Regions from separate parts of the Burkholderia humptydooensis genome, predicted to be linked through region 2. Evidence: predicted binding sites of a transcription regulator. Region 2 holds the regulator's gene; the other holds the start of a gene.

Region 1 (3,411 bases), 510 kb from region 2:
ACGCGAGCAGCGCGTCCCATTCGATCCCGGCCGGATGCGAGCGCGGCTGCAGGTGCGGATTGTGGCAATACCCGCAACGCCACGGGCAGCCCTGCACGAACACGACCGCGGCGAACTGGCCGGGATAGTCGGTCGCGGTGAACGGGACGAGCCCGCCCACCTTGAGCGAACGACGCCGGGGAAGGGCGAGGTTCATCGCGTGAGCGAGCCGCGCTTACGCCGCCGCGCGCATGGCGACGCCGCTCGCTTCGACGTCGCCCGTTTCGCGCTCGCGGAAGTACCTGCGCTCGTGGAATTCACCTTGCTTGCCGACGTTGAACGACGACACCGGGCGATGGTAGCCCATTACGCGGGTCCAGATTTCGCACGGCTGGCGCTCGTCGTCGGGCAGCGCGATCGCGGCGAGGGCGGCTTGTGGGTTGGCTTGCAGTGTCGTCATGATGTTCAGGCTTCCATCGGTTGGGATTGAGACAGTTTGCGACGCAGCAGCGCTTCGTCGCACTTCGGGCAAAACGGGTGGCTGCCCGCGAGATAGCCGTGCGTCGGGCAGATCGAGAAGGTCGGCGTGACGGTCAGATACGGCAGCGAGAAGCGGGTGAGCGCGCGCTTCACGAGCGTGCGGCACGCGTCGGCGGACGACAGCGGCTCGGTCATGTACAGATGCAGCACCGTGCCGCCCGTGTATTTGCGCTGCAGGTCGTCCTGGCGCTCGAGCGCCTCGAACGGATCGTCGGTGAAGCCCACCGGCAACTGCGACGAGTTCGTGTAGTACGGCATCTGCGGCGTGCCCGCCTGCAGGATGGCCGGATAGCGGCGGCGGTCCTCTTTCGCGAAGCGGTACGTCGTGCCCTCGGCGGGCGTCGCCTCGAGGTTGTACATGTGGCCTGTTTCCTCCTGATACTCGACGATGCGCGCGCGCACGTGGTCGAGCAGCCGCAGCGCGAACGCATGGCCCCAGTCGGTCGTCAGGTCGTGCGCGTCGTGCGTGAAATTGCGGATCATCTCGTTGACGCCGTTCACGCCGAGCGTCGAGAAGTGATTGCGCAGCGTGCCGAGATAGCGCTTCGTGTACGGGAAGAGCCCGTTGTCCATGTGGCGCTGAATCACGTCGCGCTTGATCTCGAGGCTCTCCTTGCCGTAGTCGAGCAGCGTGTCGAGCCGCGCGAAGAGCGCGCGCTCGTCGCCCGCGTGCAGATGGCCGAGCCGCGCGCAATTCACGGTGACGACGCCGATCGATCCCGTCTGCTCGGCCGAGCCGAAGAGCCCGTTGCCGCGTTTCATCAGCTCGCGCAGGTCGAGTTGCAGCCGGCAGCACATCGAGCGGATCATGTTCGGCTTCAGCTCGGAATTGATGAAGTTCTGGAAGTACGGCAGGCCGTAGCGCGCGGTCATCTCGAACAGGCGCCCGGCATTCGGGCTGTGCCAGTCGAAATCGGCGGTGATGTTGTAGGTCGGGATCGGGAACGTGAACACGCGGCCCGCCGCGTCGCCCGTCTGCATCACCTCGATGTACGCCTGGTTGATCATGTCCATTTCGGGCTGCAGATCGCCGTACGTGAACGGCATCTCTTCGCCGGCGATCACGGGCACCTGCTCGCGCAGATCCTCGGGGCAGGTCCAGTCGAACGTCAGGTTCGTGAACGGCGTCTGCGTGCCCCAGCGCGACGGCACGTTCAGGTTGTAGATCAGCTCCTGAACGGACTGCCTGACTTCGGCGTAGGTGAGCGCGTCGCGGCGCACGAACGGCGCCGTGTACGTGTCGAACGAGCTGAACGCCTGCGCGCCCGCCCATTCGTTCTGCAGCGTGCCGAGGAAGTTCACGATCTGGCCGACGGCGCTCGACAGGTGCTTCGGCGGCCCCGACTCGACCTTGCCGGGCACGCCGTTCAGCCCTTCGGCGAGCAGCGTGCGCAGCGACCAGCCCGCGCAGTAGCCGGACAGCACGTCGAGATCGTGGATGTGCAGATCCGCGTTGCGGTGCGCTTCGCCGATCGCGCTCGGGTAGACGTGGCTCAGCCAGTAGTTCGCGATCACCTTGCCGGACACGTTCAGGATCAGGCCGCCGAGCGAATAGCCCTGGTTCGCGTTCGCGTTGACGCGCCAGTCCTGCCGGTCCAGGTATTCGTTGATCGACGATTCGACGTCGATCAGCGGCTTGCCGCGCGGTGCCGGATTCGACGCGGCGCCAGGGTGGATGGTCTCGGACAACGTGGGCCTCTCTCGTTTATGACACAAAATCTGGTGATGTGGTGAATGCTAAATACCAGATGTTGTGTTGGTCAACGCCGAGACGCCGAAGTTTGGCGCGCACTTGACGGCGATTAAGGCGAGGCGAATCCGGGCTGCGGCATCGATCGCCGGTTGCGCGGACCGAATGCGCGACGCTCGTGCGGATGGCAGGATTTGCCGCGCGGCCGCGAATATGCGGCTCTGACGCGTGACGGGAGGCGGGCGGGAGAGCGGGCGCTCACGGTGTGCGCCGTCTCGTGTCCGCAGCCGGGCGGGTGCGGTGAGCGAACCGGGCATCGCCGACGAGAAAGCGAGGTCTCGCCGAACGACTTGCGACTAACGACTAACGTCCGGCAATGCGCCTACTCGCCGGACTTCGCGTCCGAACCGGGCGCGGTCAACGCAGGCGAAACCAGGCGTCCGGCATAGCGCGCGACGTAGACGAGCAGCGCAGCCGTCCAGGCGACGCCCGCGACGACGAGCCATTGCGCGGTCGCGGCGGGCGCGAGCCACGGCCCTGCGACGCGCGCGAGCGTCGCTGCGATCAGCAGTCCGTAGCAGACGCGCTCGGCGAAGTTCGCGACGGGCTCGCGTGCCGTCTGTTCCAGCGCGGTGCGCGTGATCATCCCGATGATCGCGCAGCCGATCGCGCCCATCGTGAACGTGTGCAGCGCGAGCGAATGCGCGACGAGCCCGTATGCGCTCAAGGCCGTCAGAGCGAAGCCGGCGGCGATCGATGCATAGGCGACGTGCAGGATCGACAGCATCGGCCGCCGCCCGGTCGCCCAGAAGCGCCAGCCGGCGAGCCGCGCCGCGTGCAGCGCGGCCGCCGCCCCGGCGAGCGCGGCGATCGCGGGCGCGGGGGCGGCCGTCGCGTCGGCGATCAGCGCGGCGAGCGTCACCGGCATCACCGACGATTCGACGATCCGCCACTGCCCGATGGTGAGCTCGGGCCGCGCGGCCGTCGCGATCGACGGAATGATGCGCCCGCCGATGATGACGATAAAGAGCACGAGCAACCCCGCGGCGAGCTCGACGCAGCGCAGCGCCCAGTCGGCGTGGCCTTGCCGGAGCCACAGGTGAAAGAGCGCGTTGAGCACGGCGAGCATGCCGAGCGCGACGGGCAGGAAGATGCCGTGCCGATTCCTCGCGCCGATCAGCGCGCGGACGAGCGCATAGGCG
Region 2 (3,411 bases):
CGGGTCGTCCCGCCGCGCAGCCGAACAGCCCCGATACCGGCCGCGCATCGTGCGCGTCGATCGGAACGAAGCCCGCCATCTGGATCTGCTGCGCGATCAGCGCGAGCGCTGCCTGCGCCGCGTCGCGCAAGCGCGCGGCATCGGCCGCAGCCGAATAGGCGGCCCGCTGCACGCGATAGAGGGACATCGCGGCAAGCAGGATCATCAAGCCGAGCGCCATCGCGATCATCACCTCGATCAGCGTGTGTGCGCGCCAGCGTGTCGCTCGCGTCATAGGCGATCCGCCGATGCATAAGCGAGTGTCGCGCATGGCTTGGCGGCAGCGCGTGCCGCCGCGACATCGCCGTCGCAACGCAACGGCCCCGCGGCGACCGCCCCCGGCCGTTCCCATTCGACCCGTACGCTCGAAATGCCCGCACCTGAGGCTGTCGCTACGAGCTTCCCGTGGCGCAATCCGGACATCGACGCGTCCCAATCGATGCCCGACGGCCCACCGGCTCGCGCCATCTCCGCCCACGAATCGGCGACGAGCATCGCCTGCTCGCGTGCCAAGGCGTCGCGCTCGCCTCGTATCGCCGCGAGCAATGCCGCAACCACGCCAAGCGCCGCGACTGCGAGCAACGCACACGCAATCGCCGCTTCGAGCAGCGTGCTCCCGCGCATCGACCGAGGACACGTCATGCCGGCCCCCCGCAACCGCCTTCGGCAAATCGCACGCGACCGCCCGCCGCGATCCGCAGGCAACGGCGCCAGCGCTCGCCATGCCACGCGCCCGATGCGTCGCTCGGCGCAAATTCGAAACTCCGGAAGCCGCCAATCACCTGGCCCGCGGGCGGCGTGAATATGACGTCGACGGTCGCGCCCGTCACGGCGACTCGGACATCACGCGCGATACGGCGCAACACGCGCGTCCCGCGCTCGCCGTCCGCGACAGCGACGGTCCAGCCGCATGACCAGTCGGCCGCCCCGTTGTCGCACGGCCGCCCCGCCGCAATACATTTCGCAGTCGCATCGCTGCGGCACAGCACTACGCGCCTGCCGAGCCTCACCGCCTCGCCGCGCGCATAGGCGAGCAATGCGCCGAACACGCGCGCACGCGCGTCGACCCGATCACGCATCCGAGCGCCGGCGAGCGTCGGCACGGTCAGCGTCGCGACAAGCGCAACCAGCACGAGCGCGACCATCAACTCGACGAGCACGAAGCCCGCCATTGCTCGCCTGCCACGCTCCGATCGCATCGACCTCTCCTTGAATCCGATGCGCCGACTGTACCCGCGCCGGCAAACGCCGACCATCTGCCGAACGGCCGAGTCGCGCGCCGCAGCCGGACGCACGACAATCGCCCAGGCGAGCACACAACCGCGTGCTACGCGGGAGAAACGAATGGAATGGGAAACGAAACGGGAAACGGAATGCGCAAGCTCAACGCTTGCGCGGCGGTTTCGCGGGCGCCGTGCGGCGGAATTCCTCGATCACGTCCGCGAATTCGGAGACGTCTTCGAACCGCCGGTAAACAGACGCGAAACGCACGTAGGCGATCGTATCGAGCTGGCGCAGCTCGTTCATCACAAGCTCGCCGAGCTTCTCGCTGCGGACTTCGCGCTCGCCGGACGCGAGCAACTGATATTCGATGCGGGCGACCGCCGCGTCGATCGCATCGGCTGCAACCGGGCGCTTGCGCAGCGCCAGTTGCATGCTCGCGACGATCTTGCGGCGGTCGAATTCAGTGCGGCTGCCGTCTTTCTTCACGACGGCCGGCAACGCCAGCTCGACGCGCTCGTACGTCGTGAAACGCTTGTCGCAAGCCGAGCAGCGCCGACGCCGGCGGATCGCGGCGCCGTCTTCCGACACGCGCGAATCCACCACTTGCGTATCGTCGTGCCGGCAGAACGGGCAGCGCATGGCCGATCAGCGATAGACCGGGAAACGCTTCGTCAGGTCGGCGACCTGCGCGCGCACGCGCTCGATCGTCGCCGCGTCTTCCGGACTCTCGAGCACGTCGGCGATCAGGTTGCCGACGAGTTCGGCTTCCTGCGGGCCGAAGCCGCGCGTCGTCATCGCCGGCGAGCCCAGACGCACGCCGCTCGTCACGAACGGCTTCTCCGGATCGTTCGGGATCGCGTTCTTGTTGACCGTGATGTGCGCATTGCCGAGCGCCGCTTCCGCCGCCTTGCCGGTGATGTTCTTCGCGCGCAGATCGACGAGCATCACGTGGCTTTCGGTGCGGCCCGACACGATGCGCAGGCCGCGCTTCACCAGCGTTTCCGCCAGCACGCGCGCGTTCTCGACCACCTTCTGCTGGTATGCCTTGAATTCCGGCGACAGCGCCTCCTTGAACGCGACGGCCTTCGCGGCGATCACGTGCATCAGCGGACCGCCCTGGATGCCCGGGAAGATCGCCGAGTTGATCTGCTTCTCGTACTCGGCCTTCATCAGGATCACGCCGCCGCGCGGGCCGCGCAGGCTCTTGTGCGTCGTCGTCGTGACGAAATCGGCGTGCGGCACCGGGTTCGGATACACGCCCGCCGCGATCAGGCCAGCGTAGTGCGCCATGTCGACCATCAGGTACGCGCCGACCGCCTTCGCGATCTTCGTGAGACGCTCGAAATCGATCTTCAGCGCGAACGCCGACGCGCCGGCAACGATCAGCTTCGGCTTGTGCTCGTGCGCGAGCTTCTCGGCGGCTTCGTAGTCGATGTCTTCGTTCTCGTTCAGGCCGTAGCTCACGACGTTGAACCACTTGCCCGACATGTTGACGGGCGAGCCGTGCGTCAGGTGGCCGCCGTGCGCGAGGCTCATGCCCATGATCGTGTCGCCCGGCTTGAGCATCGCGAAGAACACCCCCTGGTTCGCCTGCGAGCCCGAGTTCGGCTGCACGTTCGCGGCTTCGGCGCCGAACAGCGCCTTCACGCGGTCGATCGCGAGCTGCTCGACGATGTCGACGTATTCGCAGCCGCCGTAATAGCGCTTGCCCGGATAGCCTTCCGCGTACTTGTTCGTGAGCTGCGAGCCTTGCGCCGCCATCACGGCCGGGCTCGTGTAGTTCTCCGACGCGATCAGCTCGATGTGCTCTTCCTGACGGACGTTTTCCTGCTGGATCGCTTGCCAGATCTCGGGATCGACGTTCGCAATGGTGCTTTGGGCTCTGTCAAACATACGGTTTCCGTTAAGTGTGTACAGGTTGACCGAAGTGGCCGAGGACGTCGCGCAGCCGGCAGCGCAACCGGCTCGACGTGGCGGAGGGATTCCGAGGAACGCGAGGCGGGACAGCCACCGGCAAAGCACGCAACGCGGCGCGCACAACGGCTGCCCAGGCGAACGGCAAAAGCGACGCCCTACGCTTCACGGTGGGATGCTCCACCTTGACCCCGAAAGGCCGTATCGCCAGTCACGCAGGGGGTATTGAGCGCG

Evidence for each region. Region 2 encodes NrdR, which represses ribonucleotide reductase genes. Its sites were predicted from a motif close to CACNANATNTNGTG; they were not measured.
Region 1: the regulator NrdR is predicted to act here: its motif matches at 2,262-2,275, upstream of AQ610_RS06505 (ribonucleoside triphosphate reductase).

Annotation. Positions count from the first base shown of each region.
Region 1 covers NZ_CP013380.1:1,404,453-1,407,863, forward strand. The annotation lists gene AQ610_RS06495 (anaerobic ribonucleoside-triphosphate reductase activating protein) at 1-196, opposite strand, end outside; gene nrdD (anaerobic ribonucleoside-triphosphate reductase) at 215-442, opposite strand; gene AQ610_RS06505 (ribonucleoside triphosphate reductase) at 445-2,208, opposite strand; gene AQ610_RS06510 (NnrS family protein) at 2,592-3,411, opposite strand, start outside.
Region 2 covers NZ_CP013380.1:897,557-900,967, reverse strand. The annotation lists gene AQ610_RS04135 (type IV pillus assembly protein) at 1-274, opposite strand, end outside; gene AQ610_RS04130 (hypothetical protein) at 271-681, opposite strand; gene AQ610_RS04125 (GspH/FimT family protein) at 678-1,238, opposite strand; gene nrdR (transcriptional regulator NrdR) at 1,423-1,902, opposite strand; gene glyA (serine hydroxymethyltransferase) at 1,909-3,156, opposite strand; ZMP/ZTP riboswitch at 3,302-3,402, opposite strand.